Regions from separate parts of the Eremococcus coleocola ACS-139-V-Col8 genome, predicted to be linked through region 1. Evidence: a T-box and tRNA genes for the amino acid it is inferred to sense, from the RefSeq annotation. Region 1 holds a T-box; the other holds one or more tRNA genes.
What was found. The T-box of region 1 lies ahead of serS (serine--tRNA ligase). A T-box ahead of a tRNA ligase gene usually reads a tRNA of that ligase, here a tRNA-Ser.
Positions count from the first base shown of each region.

Region 2: it encodes a tRNA-Ser, which carries the amino acid that the T-box ahead of serS (serine--tRNA ligase) is inferred to sense. The anticodon was not compared.

Region 1 covers NZ_AENN01000016.1:5,232-14,647, reverse strand. The annotation lists gene HMPREF9257_RS06210 (FMN-binding protein) at 1-168, shown strand, start outside; gene HMPREF9257_RS06205 (FAD:protein FMN transferase) at 393-1,496, shown strand; gene HMPREF9257_RS06200 (UbiA family prenyltransferase) at 1,480-2,448, shown strand; gene HMPREF9257_RS06195 (NusG domain II-containing protein) at 2,543-2,953, opposite strand; gene HMPREF9257_RS06190 (50S ribosomal protein L25) at 3,096-3,713, shown strand; gene queG (tRNA epoxyqueuosine(34) reductase QueG) at 3,844-5,022, shown strand; gene HMPREF9257_RS06180 (tRNA (cytidine(34)-2'-O)-methyltransferase) at 5,037-5,564, shown strand; gene cysK (cysteine synthase A) at 5,639-6,544, shown strand; gene epsC (serine O-acetyltransferase EpsC) at 6,534-7,085, shown strand; T-box leader at 7,139-7,366, shown strand; gene serS (serine--tRNA ligase) at 7,407-8,705, shown strand; gene HMPREF9257_RS06160 (hypothetical protein) at 8,838-9,026, shown strand; gene HMPREF9257_RS06155 (YoaK family protein) at 9,298-9,416, shown strand, end outside.
Region 2 covers NZ_AENN01000009.1:27,015-36,430, forward strand. The annotation lists gene metK (methionine adenosyltransferase) at 1-818, opposite strand, end outside; gene HMPREF9257_RS02830 (hypothetical protein) at 966-1,766, shown strand; partial or broken gene HMPREF9257_RS02835 (FAD-binding protein) at 1,829-2,134, opposite strand; gene HMPREF9257_RS02840 (pyruvate, water dikinase regulatory protein) at 2,349-3,179, opposite strand; gene HMPREF9257_RS02845 (helix-turn-helix transcriptional regulator) at 3,180-3,797, opposite strand; gene ppdK (pyruvate, phosphate dikinase) at 3,823-6,450, opposite strand; gene HMPREF9257_RS02855 (EamA family transporter) at 6,836-7,201, opposite strand; gene HMPREF9257_RS02860 (EamA family transporter) at 7,367-7,612, opposite strand; tRNA gene HMPREF9257_RS02865 (tRNA-Gly) at 7,702-7,772, opposite strand; tRNA gene HMPREF9257_RS02870 (tRNA-Asp) at 7,780-7,852, opposite strand; tRNA gene HMPREF9257_RS02875 (tRNA-Met) at 7,866-7,938, opposite strand; tRNA gene HMPREF9257_RS02880 (tRNA-Ser) at 7,951-8,040, opposite strand; tRNA gene HMPREF9257_RS02885 (tRNA-Glu) at 8,053-8,124, opposite strand; tRNA gene HMPREF9257_RS02890 (tRNA-Ser) at 8,147-8,234, opposite strand; tRNA gene HMPREF9257_RS02895 (tRNA-Ile) at 8,260-8,333, opposite strand; tRNA gene HMPREF9257_RS02900 (tRNA-Gly) at 8,341-8,411, opposite strand; tRNA gene HMPREF9257_RS02905 (tRNA-Met) at 8,425-8,497, opposite strand; tRNA gene HMPREF9257_RS02910 (tRNA-Ser) at 8,511-8,600, opposite strand; tRNA gene HMPREF9257_RS02915 (tRNA-Ile) at 8,623-8,696, opposite strand; tRNA gene HMPREF9257_RS02920 (tRNA-Met) at 8,705-8,778, opposite strand; tRNA gene HMPREF9257_RS02925 (tRNA-Ala) at 8,796-8,868, opposite strand; tRNA gene HMPREF9257_RS02930 (tRNA-Pro) at 8,881-8,954, opposite strand; tRNA gene HMPREF9257_RS02935 (tRNA-Arg) at 8,965-9,038, opposite strand; tRNA gene HMPREF9257_RS02940 (tRNA-Leu) at 9,045-9,130, opposite strand; tRNA gene HMPREF9257_RS02945 (tRNA-Gly) at 9,140-9,211, opposite strand; tRNA gene HMPREF9257_RS02950 (tRNA-Thr) at 9,220-9,292, opposite strand; tRNA gene HMPREF9257_RS02955 (tRNA-Leu) at 9,316-9,397, opposite strand; tRNA gene HMPREF9257_RS02960 (tRNA-Lys) at 9,408-9,416, opposite strand, start outside.

The DNA of each region.
Region 1 (9,416 bases):
AGTTCATCTGATGTCTTCAAGAAAGCTGCTGCTGCCTTAATTAAAGCAGCCCAAGAAGGTAACACTGAAGAAATTAATATTGATGAATTAGAAGATGAAGCTGCAAGTTCAGAAGAATCAGCAAGTGATTCAGAAGAATCAACTGACGAATCATCTAGTGAAGAATAATAATTAATTAAGAACTTAAACAAAAGTAAGGGATTGGGCAAAAAAGCCCAACCCCTTACTTTTTTATAACAGGATATAGTAATACAGTAGTTATTTGGTAATTCTAATTAGCTTTTAAATAAATTGTGAACTTACTTACTATTTTATGAAAACTGTGTTAAAGTGTTGGAAGAAAATTATTATAGCTTTTTTATAAGTTTGATTGGATAAGGAATGAGAACATAATGCGTAAACAAATAGCTCTCCTTTCAGTTTTAACCCTGCTGACTCCCTTAGCGATGCAGCCCGTTAAGGCTGAAGAATCTAACGCCGAAGTCACCACAGGCGCCAGTCCTAAAACTGAAAATCAAGAAGCACTTGAAATTGTCAAAGATCCAGAAACCCGGACTGAAACGCTACTACATACAGCGGTCCAATTATCCATTTACCATAAGGGGCAAGAAGCTGCTATGGATGAGGCCTTTGATTATATGCGACGGATGGAAAAATTACTTTCAACCAATTTAGAGGAATCAGATATTTATAAAATCAACCAGGCAGCTGGTAAAGAAGCGGTCAAAGTTCAACCCGAAACCTTTGAATTAATGGAAAAAGCCTTAGAAATCGCTAAATTATCGGATGGGGCCTTTGATGTGACCATCGGTGCGGTCACCAATTTATGGCGGATTGGGGATGTGGATGAAGAGCGTTTACCAAGCCCTGAAGAAATTGAAGCAGCCCTCCCTAAGATTGACTACCATAAAATCACCCTCAATAAAGAAGCTCAAACTATTAAGTTGGAAGAAGAGGGGATGGTTTTGGAAATGGGGGGCATTTCTAAGGGCTATATTGGCTCAGGGGTTAAGAAAATTTTCCAAAAATATGGAATTACCACTGCCCTGATTAACTTGGGTGGCAATGTGATTGTTATGGGAACCTCACCATCTAATGATCAAGGTTGGAATGTCGGTGTTCAAGATCCGGATAAGGTTCGGGGAACCGTTGTTGGAGCTCGGCGGATGAAGGATTACGCTATAATTACTTCGGGTATTTATGAACGCTATTTAGAAGTTGATGGTAAGAAATACCACCATATCCTGGACCCTAAAACTGGCTATCCTCTAGAGAATAATATTTCTGGGGTCACAGTGTTTGCTCCGGAGTCAGTAGATGGGGACGGTTATTCAACCTCCTTATTCTTAATGGGGATTGATAAGGGCTTAGACTTTGTTAACCATTTGGATGGGGTAGAAGCGGTCTTTATTGATAAGGACCATGGACTTCACTTATCTGAAGGATTAAAAGATTCTTTTGAATTAACGAATGAGGAGTATCACATTGTCAAATAAAATTACCCTACCTATTTTTCTAGAATTTGTTGAAATTCGGACCAAGTTGGCTTCCTTATTTCCAATGCTGATTGGTTTTCTTTGGACCTATTACTTTTATGGTCAGTTTAACTGGCTGAACAGCCTCGTTTTCTTCCTAGGTGCTCTGGTTTTTGATATGTGTGTGACTTCGATCAATAACACCATGGACTTTCATAAAGCCATTTCCCTTGATTATAAAAATGAAGAAAATGTGATTGGGCGTAATGGCTTAGACTTTAAAATCATGGTCAAAATTGTCTTTGTTCTCTTGGCTTTGTCATTGCTTTTTAATCTTGGCTTGGTTTTCTTAACAGATCCCATTTTATTAGCGATTGGGGCAGTTTGTTATGTCATTGGTATCCTCTATACCTTTGGGCCAGTTCCTATCTCTAGGACTCCTTATGGCGAATTTTTATCTGGTTTAACCATGGGCTTTGGTATTTTCTTTTTGGCTGTCTTTATGACCATGTATAAGGATATCCTGTATACCAATTGGACCGGACATAAAGTGATATTGATAGCTAATTGGTTTGAGCTCATCCGAATTTTCTTAATGAGTATTCCTTTAGTCTGTTTAATTGCTAATATTATGCTAGCTAATAATTTAAGAGACTTAGAACGCGATCTTGAAAATCAACGCTATACCTTGGTATCATATATTGGACGCGATTTAGGTGTTAAATTATATATGCTCCTGTCAGCCTTACCTTGGGTCTTTTGGCTCACCTATATTATTTCCGGTCAATTTCCAATTTGGGCATTAGTGGCTTTAATTGGAATCTATCCCCATTATCAAATTGTCCAAATCTTTGTCCAAAAAATTAGGCTAGCCGAGACACGCAAATCTGCCTTTCACCAAGCGCTCAAAGCCTTTATGTTATTCTCAGTCATTTATCTAATTAGTTTGGTCTTAATGATTATCTTTAAATAGGGAAGAACTTTGGCGTGTTTAAATCATTGCGATTCAAAAGCACCCTCCTCGTACCTGTAGCCAGGCCCGAGGAGGGTGCTTATGTTTTGATTATTTATAAGGGTAAAACTAATTCGTCTTCCTCGGCTGTTTGGCCAACAATTTCAATGACTAAACCATGGGGGAGGCAGATTGCCGTCTGACCGGGTCGGGTAATCCAACCTGTCATGACACCAATTTGGTCGGGGCTATTGTCTTCTTTGATGCGGGCGTTTAGTCCATCAACTTCGACAATATTGTATTGACCATCGTGAGGATAGTATGTTTTGGTAAAGTCTTCACCATCTTCCGTTAATGGAAATTCATCGACTACTTGGCCATCAATACGAATAACTGCATATTTATCAACTTCTTCTGGCTGATTATAGGCCATAATCGTCCAGATATTGGGGATAAAAGATAGGGTTAAGGCTAAAATAATAAAAATATAGTCAAAAGGTTTGAAGGTTTTAAGTAATTTTTTCATAGAGTATGTCCTTCCAGATAATTCTTTACCTATTGTATAAAAAAATGCTATAATAATCTAGCATTTTATTTTAAACTTTGGTAAGATAGAAAATGTGTGAAAAGAAGCTAAAAAGAAACTAGAAATAAAGGAGTTTATATAAATGAAATTATCTGCTGAATTAAGAACTGAAACTGGTACTGCTGCATCTAAACGTGCACGTCGTCAAGGTTTAATCCCTGTAACCATGTATGGTAAAGACTTTGAAACACAATCATTATTAATTAATGCCCGTGAATTTGAAGCTATTCTTCGTAAAGAAGGTTCAAATGCGGTGTTTGAATTAGAAACTGATGGAAAAACTCAAACAGTTTGGGTTAAAGATTTCCAAAAAGCTGCTTTGAAGAGTGAATTCTACTCTGTAGACCTTGAAGCTATTTCAGCTAACCAAAAACTTGAAGTTGAAATTCCACTTGTTTTAGTTGGTGAAGAATCAGTTAAAGTCGGGATTGTGGAAACAGTTATCAACTCAATTCTTGCTGAAGCACCTGCTTCTAACATTCCACAATCATTTGAATTAGATGTAACTGGTATGGAAATTGGTGATACTAAAGCTGTATCTGATTTAGAAGTACCTTCTGATGTGACTGTCTTATTAGAAGCAGATCAAACCATCGTTTCAGTTTCTGCTCCATCTGAAGCTGAAGTTGAAGAAGATGAAGAAGCAGCTGAGCCAGAAGTAATTGGTGAAAGTGCTGAAGAAGAAGAAGACGCTGAATAATTCATAATTATTTTCAAAAGTCTAAGGCTACCTGCTGGCCTTAGGCTTTTTATATATAAGGAAGGCTAGGGGACAGGTCAGGATTATGGTACAATAGGACCAGTAACTATAAGTGAAAGGTGGAGGTCAGATGGCGATGAATGCAGCATTAAAGACCAAAATTATTGCGGCAGCCCATGAAATTGGAATTGATAAAATTGGCTTTACCACAGCTGAACCATTTGATTATTTAGAGGACTCCCTCAAAGAACAAAAAGCTAAAGGTCATACTTCAGGTTTTGAACATCCGGTGATTGAAGAACGACTTTACCCTGACAAGATTTTCCACCAACCAAAATCTATTATTTCGATTGCTTTGGCTTATCCTTCAGAAATTCAAAATCCTTTAAAATCAGAAAGAGACAATCGGCGCGGCCTTTTTGCGCGGGCGTCTTGGGGTTTGGATTATCATGATATCTTACGAGAAAAGATGGATCGTCTCATAGCTTATATAAAGACTGAAGCCACTACAGCGACTTTTAAACCGATGGTGGACACAGGTGAACTAATTGACGTAGCAACAGCTCAAAGGGCTGGTTTAGGCTTTATTGGTAAGAATGGTCTCTTGATCACAGAAGAGTTTGGGTCTTGGGTTTATTTAGGTGAGATTATTACCGATATTGAATTTGAAGCAGACCAGCCAGGTGTCAGTGCCTGTGGTGATTGTACCAGGTGTATTGATGCTTGTCCGACCAATGCCCTCTTAGGCGATGGTCGGATGAATGCTCAATTGTGTTTATCCTTTCAAACCCAAACGAAAGGTTATATGGCTCAAGAATTCAGACGGCCTATGACGCATGTGATTTATGGCTGTGATATTTGTCAGTATGTCTGTCCCTTTAATCAAGACAAATCAGTCCATCTACATCCAGAGATGGAACCAGACCCTGAAGTGGTTCAGCCAGCCTTAAAACCACTCTTAACTATTTCTAATAAAGACTTTAAAGAAAAATATGGTCCCTTGGCTGGTTCTTGGCGGGGCAAAAAACCGCTTCAAAGAAATGCGATTATAGCCTTAGCTAATATGCGCGACCAGACCGCAATACCCTTATTATTACAATTAATGGAAGAAGATCCGCGGCCAGTCATTCGGGGAACTTCTGCCTGGGCCTTGTCTGTAATCCAGCGATTCCAGAATCCGGCTATGGTCAAGGCAATCGCGGCCCAATTAGCCAAAGAAACTGATCCCGAAACTGTGACCGAAATGACCCAGGCTATCGAAAAACTCAAAGATAAACGTCCTCCACGGTCAATAAAGACCCAATCATAGAAAGAAGTTTTTGTATGAAAAACCATATTGCCCTTTATCAACCTTTAATGCCAGCCAATACCGGGAATATTTCTCGGACCTGTGCGGCTAGCAATGCGCCTTTACACCTCATTCATCCTTTGGGCTTTTCTACCGATGATAAAATGTTAAAACGAGCCGGCTTAGATTATTGGCATAATGTCGAAATAATTGAACATGAGTCTTTTGAAGCCTTTTTGGATTATGTGGGCCAACGACCGATGTATCTCATTTCAAAATTTGCACCGCGCATTTATACTGAGGCTGATTTAGCCCGAAATGAAGCTGACGAACAATTTTTCCTTTTTGGTAAAGAAACGACTGGTTTGCCTCTTGAATTTATGCTAGAACATAAACAAGATTGTTTGCGTATCCCCATGAATGATGAGCATGTGCGGTCACTTAATTTATCTAATACGGTCAATATTGTCTTGTTCGAAGCCTTACGGCAACAGAATTGGGCCAATATGGATCAAATTCATCATTATCGGGATACGGAAAAAAGTCGCCTCTTAAATTGGTAAGCAGAACACTTGAATGGTTACTCATATATGCTAAAATTGAGTCACAAATCTTATTTGAAGTGAGGAGACTTTACATGTTTAAAAATATTTATGAAACAATTGGTAACACACCTTTGGTAGAACTAAAATCTGAACCAGGCTCAGCTAAGATTTTTGCTAAAATTGAAAGCCGTAACCCATCTGGTTCGGTTAAAGATCGGCCAGTAAAATACATTGTGGAAGCCATGTTAAAGGATGGCACTTTAGAAGAAGGGGGCACCATTATTGAAGCCACTTCTGGAAACACCGGGATTGCCTTATCAATGATTGGGGCAGCCTTAGGTATTCATGTCATGATTGTCATGCCAGAAACCATGACCATTGAACGCCGCAATATTATGAAAGCTTATGGGGCTGAATTGGTTCTGACACCAGGACCTGATGGCATGCAAGGTGCCGTAGATAAGGCCAAGGAATTATCTGCTGAATTGGATGCTCCGATTTTGTCACAATTTACCCGCGAAGCTAATGTCCAATCGCATGTGGAAACTACCGGTCAAGAAATCTTAAAAGAACTAGACCAAGTTGATGGTTTTGTGGCTGGTTTTGGAACAGGCGGTACGGTAACCGGAGTTTCTCATGTCTTGAAAAAACATAATCCAGACACCCAAGTTTGGGCCATGGAACCAGCAGCGTCTCCTTTGATTAGCCAAGGTCAAGCTGGACCACATAAAATTCAAGGCTTAGGGGCAAATTTTGTACCCGATATTCTTGACCAAACTGATATTGATAAAGTAATGACCATAAGCAATGAAGATGCAATTGCTAATATGGTTGAATTAACTAAAGGACAGGGGATTTTGGCAGGTGTATCCTCTGGGGCAAACTATGCAGCGGCTAAATTACTAGCCAAAGAATTAGGCCAAGGTAAGCAGGTAGTAACGGTTTTACCAGATACGGGTGAACGTTACTTGTCTGCCGGTTTCTTTGATGCCGAATAAGATTAAAAACGAGGACTACTGGCTAGACTTAGCCCAGTATATCTATGATCATGATCCTGCCTGTCATAGTGTCGATGAGGCCCTCAACTTATATCCTGGTTTACAAGCCCTCCGCGTCCATGATTTAGCCCACCAAGCCTACCTGGTTGGTGATTTTACTGTAGCCCGGCGGCTCTCGGAAGATAGCAAACGTCAAACCGGTATCGAAATTCATCCGGGGGCGCAAATCGGTGACCATGTGTTCATTGACCACGGGACTGGGGTTGTCATTGGTGAAACAGCCATTGTGGGGGACCGAGTCAAGATGTACCACGGGACGACGCTCGGTGGCCGTGGTAACGAAAAAGGGGTCAAACGTCATCCCACCATTGAACATGATGTAGAAATTGGTGCCAACGCTATTATCTTAGGTAATGTGACCGTGGGTCACCATAGTCGGATTGGGGCGGGCGCTGTCGTTTTGCAAGATGTCCCACCTTATGCTACTGCAGTTGGCGTTCCTGCTCGGATTATAGACCGGTCACAAGACTATATCATTTAATTTTCTCTTACTTGTCTAGTTGACTTTTGGAGAAGATGACTTATAATAATTTTAATAAGTAAATGAGAAGTGAATAGTAATAGATTCAATTCAAAAGAGACATGGCGGTTGGTGCAAGCCATGGATGCGGGTCTATGAATCCACACTTTAATCAGCCTATGAATAATTTTTGAATTTAAATAGTGCCGGTGTCACCGTTATCGACTCAGAGTGCAAATAAGCTGGTAAACAAGGCTTATTTGAATTAGGGTGGTACCGCGAATGAGCCTTTCGTCCCAAGTTGGATGAAAGGCTCTTTTTGCATATAAAGGAGGAAAAATAATGTTAGACCGTAAAGTATTAAGAAATGATTTTGAGGCTGTGGCTGACCGCTTAGCCAATCGTGGGGTTAAGCGTGAAATCCTAGAACAATACCAAGCATTGGATCAAAAACGCCGTCAACTCATCGTGAAGGCTGAAGAAGATAAAAAGTTACGGAACCAAGTATCACAAGAAATTGCTCAATTAAAAAAGAATAAAGAAGATGCTGATGCCAAAATTAAGGAAATGCAAGAACTAGGTGGCCGCATTAAAGCTCAAGATGGAGAACTGGCTCAAGTCCAAGCCGACCTTGAAGCCATTGAATTTGGCTTACCCAACTTACCCCATGAAGATGTACCTGTTGGGGCAGATGAAGAGGACAATGTGGAAATTCGTCGTTGGGGTCAAATTCCTGAATTTGACTTTGAAGCCAAAAACCACTGGGATATTGCTGAAAACTTAGATATTTTAGACTTTGATCGTGGTGCTAAGGTGGCTGGGGCTCGTTTTGTATATTATAAAGGCTTAGGCGCTCGCCTAGAACGGGCCATTTATAACTTTATGTTGGATACCCATACCAATAATGGCTATAAAGAAATGATTGTGCCATATATTGTTAACGATAAAGCTATGTTTGGTACGGGCCAATTTCCTAAGTTTAAGGAAGACGTCTTCCAATTAACTGATGAGCGTGGGTTAACTTTAATCCCAACGGCAGAAGTTCCTTTGACTAACTTCTATGCGGATGAAATTCTAGATTTAGATCAATTGCCAACTAAATTTGTAGGATTATCTCCAGCTTTCCGTTCTGAAGCAGGGTCTGCGGGTCGTGATACCCGGGGCTTAATCCGGATGCACCAATTTAACAAGGTAGAATTAGTTAAATTTGCTCATCCAGACCATTCTTATGAAGAATTAGAAGGTATGACCCGGGACGCTGAATCTATTCTACAAGCTTTAGAAATTCCTTATCGTACCATTGTTTTATGTACCGGCGACATGGGCTTCTCTGCGGCTAAGACTTATGATATTGAAGCTTGGATTCCTGGCCAAGATACCTACCGTGAAATTTCTTCATGTTCAAACACAGAGGCTTTCCAAGCTCACCGGGCCATGATTCGTTTCCGAAATGAAGAAGGTAAGGTAGACTATGTTCATACCTTAAACGGTTCTGGTTTAGCAGTTGGTCGTACTTTAGTCGCTATTTTAGAAAATTACCAACAAGTGGATGGTTCTGTTAAGATTCCAGAAAAACTGGTTCCTTATATGGGAGGCGTGACTAAAATTACTAAAGAAAATGCCCATGGTGTGAATTTATAATAAAAGAAAAGGAAGCTAGGTTTTTACCTAGCTCCTTTTTTAGGTTAATGGATACGTTTAACTCGATTTGATTGAGAAAAATATAGTCAATGGTATAATGGATGTGTAGAAGGATGATAGGAGGCAGCACCGATGCAAAATTTGAATGCTTTGGTTATTTGGAAGAAAACTTCACTTGATATAATTAAGTATTTACAAGACCTATCTGTATCTTTTGCTTTAATTGTGCTTAAAGCTATAGATTTTTTGAGTTCATCTTTGTCTGTGCATGTCACACCAAACTTTCTACACCCTATTTTTATTAATAATAGTATCAAGTAATCATAGATTGCTTGGTACTTTTTTTCTTTAAGGAGGTGAACCTGACTTGAAACCTAAGAAAACTGATAGAAAGGTTTGGTGATCCAGAATGTATCTTGACTAAGAGGAAAAGACTCTTACTATAAATTAACAATTAATTGCTAATATATTTTCTAAATTCGCTTACTTTGCCTAACTAGACCGAGCTAATTCGGTCATAGTTAGGTTTTTATTATGGTATCTGGCTTTTTGTGTTAAAATAGGGGCTGATTAGTCTTAAAGGAGTCTTCGTATGCGTGCAACTAATTTCAATCATATCCTACCAGCCATTATTCTGTCTTCCTTAGCCGGATCTCTAGATGCTTATTCCTATATTAACTTTGGCAAGGTATTTGCTGGAATGCAAACAGG
Region 2 (9,416 bases), on a different contig from region 1:
TTACCAGAAAAAGCACCACCCCCATGGTGGGCTGAGCCACCATAGGTATCTACGATAATTTTCCGGCCAGTTAAACCAGAATCTCCCACTGGACCCCCGACCACAAATTTACCCGTTGGGTTGATATAATAAACCGTCTCATCATCTAATAAATGAGCTGGTATCACTGCCTTTACCACATGTTCAATCATGTCTTGGCGAATTTTAACTAAAGAAATTTCCTCCGCATGTTGGGTAGAGATGACTATATTATCAATGCGTTGAGCTTGACCCTGCTCATCATATTCAATAGTTACCTGGGTTTTACCATCTGGCCCAAGGTAGGCTAGTAGTCCACTTTTTCGAACTTCGGCTAAGCGACGGGCTAAACGGTGGGAAAATGCAATCGCTAAAGGCATATATTCTGGGGTTTCGTTAGTGGCATAGCCAAACATAATCCCTTGGTCTCCAGCTCCAATCTTTTGTTGGTCTGATTGACGGGATTCAATTCCTGCGTCAACCCCTTGTTTGATATCCGGTGATTGCTCATCTAAGGAAACCAAGACCGCAACATTGTCTGCATCAAAGCCGTATTTCTTATCCGTATAACCAATCTCACGAATGGTTTGGCGGACTACCGCTTGAATATCAACATAGGCCGAGGTGGTAATTTCACCAAATACTAGGACTAGACCGGTATTGACTGCAGTCTCACAAGCGACCCGGGCATAAGGGTCTTGACTAAGAATCGCGTCCAAAATCGCATCTGAAATTTGGTCCGCAATCTTATCGGGATGTCCCTCAGTGACTGACTCAGATGTAAATAAATATTTTTCCAAAAATAATCTTCCTTTCCAGCATGTTTTTTTGCTGTAGTAAATATTACAATCTTTACAAATGTAAGGATTTTTAATTTTTCATTGATACAACAAGGATTATACCTTATTATTAATATGAATGATAGTAATATGGAAAGGCTAGTCAAGATGAAAAAATTTATAAATTATTTACAGAACCCTTACCTCAAAATCTTTATCGCCCCCCTCTCTTTGATACTTTTTGGCGCTATTATGGGGGTAAGCCACAGTCAATCACCTAAGTGGTTAGCGGTAATCTTACTTTATTTGATTGCACTCACTTCACAATTAACCTTACATTTTCTACATTTAAAATTTGACCGTGAGAGTTCAATTACTGACAATCCCTTGTTGCTAAGGATTCTACAGGGCCTGATGATTTTAGCTGCGATTCTTTTAATGATTCGCCAACATTGGATTATTATTTTGCTCATTCTATTTTATTTAATTTATACCCACATCATCTATTACCCTTATAATATTTCCAATACGATATATGCCTATATTTTAGCTATTTTCTATGAAAGCTTTATCCTCAACATCATAGCTTACTATTCCCAAGTTGGTGCCATTAATAATGATTTGCTAATTCATTTAATTCCAATTGTTCTTATGTTTGCAGGGATTTATATTCAAACTTTCCACTTAAAAGATGAACTTTCTATTTATCAACCCTCTAAACTTTGGCCCCGCTTACGTTATCTAGGTTATATTCTAAGTTTTCTTGCCTTAGCTCTAGGCTTCTATCTTAGTTTACCAAGCCGTTCCTACTTTTTAGTTCAAATTCTCTGCTTATTAGTTTCAGGTTTTGCCTTAATACCAAGCCTGGTTGTTACCAAAAATTCTGACCAGAGCCAACGGAAAATAAATTATTTATCCGCGGTCTTAAGTATCTTCACTATCATTTATAGCCTCAGTGTTCTTTTCTAATAATCAAAAAACGTCTTAATCCTTAATCGGATTAAGACGTTTTTATTATTTAGACTGTTAAACTATTCTTTAACAAATGAGGTTGCTTGGTTACCAGCTTGACGACCGAATACAATAATATCGGCTACAGCCTTACCACCAAGCCGGTTAGAACCGTGGACGCCACCAACTACTTCACCGGCTGCATAAAGTCCAGAAATAGCTCGGCGATCTTCATTTAAAACTTGTGCCTCAGTATTGATAGACAAACCACCCATGGTATGATGAATTCCCGGTGCAATTTGGATTGCATAGAAAGGTGCTTTAGATAAGTCATATTCCATACCGGTTTCACGTTCAAATTCGCCATCTTTACCAGTAGCAACGGCTGATTCTGAAACATATTCCTCAGCGTGAACGATTGGCATTTGCGCAGCTAACAGTCCAGTTAAAACTAAACTTAACGAAAACTTCTAAAATTTCATAACTCTCCCTTCTCATTCACACATCATAAAACATTCCTCCACAAGTTTGTAAGTGTTTTCTTATCATATTTTAATAAAAATAGAGGACTGGGCAAAAAAATCCAGTCCCTTTAACTATTTATTGATATTGGTTGAGAATGGCTTCAATATGAACTACTGTTTCTTCGATTGATTTATTTTCAATATTAACGACTGGAATCCCCAACTGGTCATAGATTTTCTGAGCATATAATAATTCTGACTTAATTCGACTCAAATCATCATAAGCAGATCCTTGACCAAGGCCTAAGACTTTTACCCGTTCTTGTCGAATCCGCATAATATAACGGGGACTAGCAATCAGACCAATCAGCTTCTCTTTTGGAACCTGAAATATTTCCTTGGGTAAAGTAATTTCTGGAACTAAAGGTAGATTAGAAACTTTAAGCGAATTATTATTAGCTAAATAAATAGACAGCGGGGTCTTTGATGTTCTAGACACCCCTAATAAGACCAAATCGGATTCTAGAAAACCTCGTGGCGACCGGCCATCATCAAATTTTACAGCAAACTCAATCGCATCAACTCGGTCAAAATAGTTTTTATTCATAGCATGGATTGAACCGCTTTGGCGGGTGGGTTTCAGTTGGGTCCGCCGTGAAATAATCCGCATCAGCGGAGAAATATAATCCACATGGTCTAGTCCATGTAAGGTACAAAATTCTTCTACCATCTGATTTAATTGGTCTGAAACCAAAGTTGTAATCACGATGGCTTGTTCCTTAAGGGCATCTTCCAAGATTGGTATTAAGGTTTGACTATCCCTAACAAAAGGAAAACGTCGTATTTCATCAATTGCTAACTGGGGATATTGAGCTAAACCTGCTTGGGTAACTTTCTGGGCTGTTGCACCGACTGAGTCAGAAATCATAAAGATTGCTAGTGGGCTTCCTTCTTGACTGGCTTTCATCTACTCAACCACCCCCAAGTCAACTAATAAATAGGCTAAACTGGTCTTGGATAATTTACCAACTACCTGTTTTGATTGGTCTGATTTTAATACGGGTAAAGAGTCAATTTCAAAGTCACGTAGCATTTGCCCCGCTTCTAAGACCGGACGATTCGGATAAGTGACATGTATATTAGGCCAACGCGTCATCATAACGGCAATCGGAACGGAAACATCACTTTTATTAAGTACAGTCCTAAGTAAATCTTTTCTTGAAACTAAGCCAACTAACTCTTCGTTATCATCGACTACATAGAGGGAGCCAGCATCATGTAAGAAAAGATGACTAATTGCCATTTGAACACTAGTGTCCTGCTTAATAATAATAGCCGGGATCATAATTTCAGCTACGGTCATGTGATTTAATTTATCTAGAAATAGAGGTTGAAAATCTAGACCTGAATAAAAATATCCTATCTTGGGCCGAGCATCCAAGATGCCCGTCATGGTCAAAATCGCAAAATCACTTCTTAAAGTTGACCGACTTAAGCCCAAAAGTTGGGCAATTGTATCCCCATTAATGGGTTCATTGGCTTTAACAATTTCAATAATTTGATATTGTCGTGGACTTAGTTCCATACTTACATCGCTCCATTATTTGATTTTAATACTTTCTTGGTTGCTTAATCGTAGCTTGAGCAGCAGCTAATTGAGCCACCGGCAAGCGGAAAGGTGAACATGACACATAGTCTAAACCAATATTATGGAAGAATTCAATTGATTTAGGGTCGCCGCCTAATTCTCCACAAACGCCCATGGTTATTCCCGGACGGCTAGCTCTAGCTTTTTGACTTGCAATTTTAACTAATTCACCGACCCCTTCTTGGTCAATGGTTTGGAAAGGATCAAAGGCTAAGACCCGGTCTTTAATGTAGGATTGGATAAATTTACCCGCATCATCACGGGAGAAACCATAGGTCATTTGGGTTAGGTCATTGGTACCGAAAGAAATAAACTCTGCATCCTCAGCTAATTGGTCGGCTGTCAGACAAGCCCGTGGTAATTCAACCATGGTTCCAATCTGGTAATCTACGGTATCGCCCTTTTCATCAAAAATCGCTTGAATCCGTTTTTCCAAGAAGGCTTTGCTTTCTTTAAGTTCTTCTTTCATTCCCACCAATGGAATCATAATTTCCGGCTCAACGTTAATACCTTGTGCTTTTAATTCTAATGCGGCTTCAATAATCGCTTGAACTTGCATTTGATAAAGCATTGGGTAAGAAATGGCTAAACGTACCCCGCGGTGACCAAGCATTGGATTCACTTCATGCAGTTCAAGAACACGTCGGTTTAATTTGGCTGGATCCATTTCAAGTTGCTTAGCAACTTGAGCGATATCTTCTTGAGAAGACGGTACAAACTCATGTAGCGGTGGATCTAATAAACGGACAACCACTGGTAGACCTTCCATTTGTTGGAAAATAGTTGAAAAATCTTCTTTTTGGAAATTGATTAAATTATCCAAGGCAGCTTGACGTTCTTGATCGTTTTCAGCAAGAATGAACCGCCGCATATGTGGTAGACGATCTGAACCAAAGAACATGTGCTCCGTCCGAACTAAGCCAATTCCGGCTGCTTTAAAACGAAGTCCTGTTTCAATATCACTTGGAGTTTCAGCGTTCATCCTTACTTTCATATCGGCAATTTCGCGGGCCCAAGTCATTATTTTTTCAAAGCGTTCGTCTGCCTCAGATGGAATCGTAGGCACTTCGCCTAAATAGAGGGTACCAGTAGAACCGTCAACTGAAATTAAATCTCCTTCATGTAAAACACCACCAGGATATTCAACCACTTTTTCTGCTTCTTTAATTCGGATATCTTCACAACCGACTACACAACAAGTTCCCATCCCCCGAGCCACGACAGCCGCATGAGAAGTTAGACCTCCTCGGCTAGTTACAATTGCAGCCGAAGATACCATGCCTTCAATATCTTCTGGAGAAGTTTCTTGTCGCATTAAGATAACACGTTCTCCCATTAAGTTATGTTCTTTAGCAGTCGCAGCATCAAAATAAATATGGCCAACGGCTGCCCCAGGACTCGCTGCTAAACCAGAATCTGTTATTACAGGGAAATTAGCCACTTGATTTGGATCAAACATCGGATGTAAGAGTTGATTAATCGCAGAAGGGTTAATTTGCATTAGCGCTTGTCCCTTATCAACAATGCCTTCCATTGCCATTTCATAGGCAATATTTAAAGCAGATTTGGCTGTTCGCTTACCATTCCGGGTTTGGAGAATGAATAGCTTACCATTTTCAACTGTAAATTCAATATCTTGCATGTCGCCATAATGCCGTTCTAATTTTTCTGAAATCGCATTAAATTGATAATAGATTTTCGGCATTAAATCATTCAATGAAGAAATTGGCTTAGGTGTCCGAATACCAGCCACGACGTCTTCCCCTTGAGCATTTAATAAGAATTCACCGAAAAGTTCATTCTCACCGGTATTTGGGTTCCTTGAGAAAGTAACACCCGTTCCAGATGTTTCACCCAAGTTACCAAAGACCATTTCTTGAATATTAACCGCTGTCCCCATGGTATGTGGAATATGATTTAAATTCCGGTACACAATGGCCCGATCATTATCCCAAGAAGCAAAAACAGCTTTAACTGCATCATAGAGTTGTTGAATTGGTTCTTGGGGGAAAGTTAATTGGTTGGCTTGGTAGACTTCTTTGTAGCGTCTAACCACTTCTTTTAAATCATCTACCGTTAAATCTAAGTCTGAAGAATATGCTTTACTTGATTTGATATCATCTAAAATATCTTCAAAAGCGCGTCCGTCAATTCCATAAACAACGTTTCCAAACATTTGCAATAAACGACGATAACAGTCATATGCAAACCTTGGGTTAGAAGTTAAATCAGCTAAGTATTCTACATTTTGATCATTTAAACCTAAATTTAAAATTGTATCCATCATACCAGGCATTGAAATAGCTGCACCAGACCGAACTGATACCAAAAGTAAGGAGTTAGGATTTGAGAATTGCTTTCCTGTTTTCATCTCCATTTCTTCTAAGTACTGATCAATTTGTTGCTTCAACTCTTGGGATAAAGTCCGATCACCATCTAAAAACGCTAAACAAGCTTTAGTAGAAATCGTAAAACCGTTTGGAATCGGTAAACCAATCCGCGTCATTTCGGCTAAATTTGCCCCCTTACCGCCTAAAATGTCACGCATAGACGCATTACCTTCACTGAAATGATACAATAATTTTTCCATAATGACCTCCATTAGTGTTGAATATTTACAAAATATAGTATAAATGTCGCACTAATAATAGTCAATATAAAATCGATGATTTGTATAAACAAAATAAACACTTATAAATTAAAGCCTCTATTAAAAGCTTTAACAAAATTTCAAATAACATGATTAAACATCTTGAAATAACAAAAATAATAAATATTAGAAATAAATTAAAATGTTGCACTAATAAAAAAGCCCCTAAGGGGCTAAAGTAATAATTAAAAAAGTTAAATATTTAAAGAAAATCTTAAGTTAAAAGACGATCATTAATATTTGGAAGACTTAATTTAACTGGCAGATTTGAAATATAAATCGCTAGAAAAGTTAAACATAAACCAAATATCGCTATAGAGGTCGGCTATTCATGATAAAGGATTAAACCCATAACCATAGCTGCTGGCGTCTCTCCTGAGGCCAAAATAGCTACTTTACCCGCTTCTAAAAAATTCATGGACATGGCATACAAACCAGATAGAATAACAGATAAGAATACAGCATCTAGACCTAACCATAAGAATAAATGGGGTTGATTCGCCGAACTTTGCCAGAATACATGAAAAACAGTGACAAAACTAATACTTATTGCCGCGAAGAGAGAACCATAAAATATTAAAGTTAAGTAATGAGATTGACGAACAGCTAATTGTTTGGAAAAAATTCCATATACCCCGTAGAAAAAAACCGCTAAAGCTCCGTAAATAATGCCAGTATAAGTCCATTTCAAACTAGCTGATTCCAAAAAACCCGAAACAAATATCACACAAAGTAAAGTTAGGCCCACACAAATCTGTTTACTAATCGTAATCTTTTCCTTGAAAAATATAGCAGCAAAATACACGACAAAAACAGGAACTAAAGCTGATAAAACTGCAGCTAAAACCAGGAAGGTCTAAATAATAGCAATATTATAAAAGACATTAATAATTCCCATTCCGATTACACCAGATCCTATCATTAAAGTCCAATCTTTATAGGATACCTTAAAAAGTCTTGGATCTTTGATTAAAAAAATTAAACCTAAAAATAAAGCTGCAGAAAACATTCGTCCGAAAATTGTTACATAATTATTCAGTCCAAAACTTGATAATTGCCGAATAAACAAGCCCCTACTCCCCCACATTAAACCAGCAAGCAAAAGCCAAATCCACCTAAACCTTTTCAAGTCATTACCGTCTCTTAAAATATTAAATAATAAAAAAAGACTAGCCTTAGCTAGTCTTACCAAGCGGGTGACGAGAATCGAACTCGCGACAACAGCTTGGAAGGCTGTAGTTTTACCACTAAACTACACCCGCATAAAAGCGGTCCGGACGGGATTTGAACCCGCGATCTCCTGCGTGACAGGCAGGCATGTTGACCCCTACACCACCGGACCAATAAAATATAAATTGCGGGGGTAGGACTCGAACCTACGACCTTCGGGTTATGAGCCCGACGAGATGCCAACTTCTCCACCCCGCGATAATTTTAAAAAGGAGGATAAGGGATTCGAACCCTTGCACGCTTTTACACGCCTGACGGTTTTCAAGACCGTTCCCTTCAGCCGGACTTGGGTAATCCTCCAAAAAATAAAAATAGTCCGTACGGGATTCGAACCCGTGTTACCGCCGTGAAAGGGCGGTGTCTTAACCACTTGACCAACGGACCATAATCAACAAAAAATAAATGACGGAGAAGGAGGGATTTGAACCCTCGCGCCGGTTTCCCGACCTACACCCTTAGCAGGGGCGCCTCTTCAGCCTCTTGAGTACTTCCCCATTTACCAAGTTGATATAAGAAAAATGGGCCTGAATGGATTCGAACCATCGACCTCACCCTTATCAGGGGTGCGCTCTAACCAACTGAGCTACAGGCCCGTATAAAAGCGGGTGACGAGAATCGAACTCGCGACAACAGCTTGGAAGGCTGTAGTTTTACCACTAAACTACACCCGCATTATACGGAAAATTGCGGGGGTAGGACTCGAACCTACGACCTTCGGGTTATGAGCCCGACGAGATGCCAACTTCTCCACCCCGCGATAATATATAAAAAGGAGGATAAGGGATTCGAACCCTTGCACGCTTTTACACGCCTGACGGTTTTCAAGACCGTTCCCTTCAGCCGGACTTGGGTAATCCTCCAAAAAAAGCAAAATAGGTCTTATGGACCTTGTAGGACTCGAACCTACGACCATCCCGTTATGAGCGGGAGGCTCTAACCACCTGAGCTAAAGGTCCAAGTATGATAGCGGAGAAGGGGATCGAACCCATGACCTCCCGGGTATGAACCGGACGCTCTAGCCAGCTGAGCTACTCCGCCAAAATTAAATAAAAAAATGGAGACTAGCGGGATCGAACCGCTGACCTCCTGCGTGCAAAGCAGGCGCTCTCCCAGCTGAGCTAAGCCCCCATTAATTATAAATCGGGAAAACAGGATTCGAACCTGCGACCCCTTGGTCCCAAACCAAGTGCTCTACCAAGCTGAGCTATTTCCCGTTAATATTAATACACCCTACAGGAGTCGAACCTGTAACCTTTTGATTCGTAGTCAAACACTCTATCCAATTGAGCTAAGGGTGCATGTAGTGCCGAAGATCGGAGTCGAACCGATACGGAGTGTAACCTCCGCAGGATTTTAAGTCCTGTGCGTCTGCCTATTCCGCCACTCCGGCATGATACGAAGCGGAAGACGGGGTTCGAACCCGCGACCCCCACCTTGGCAAGGTGATGTTCTACCACTGAACTACTTCCGCATATTTAGTGCCGGCTAAAGGACTTGAACCCTCGACCCTCTGATTACAAATCAGATGCTCTACCAACTGAGCTAAGCCGGCTTAATAATATTAAATAAGCAAAGTGCGGGTGAAGGGACTTGAACCCCCACGCCTTGCGGCGCCAGATCCTAAATCTGGTGCGTCTGCCAATTCCGCCACACCCGCATGATTACTATGAGCTGTA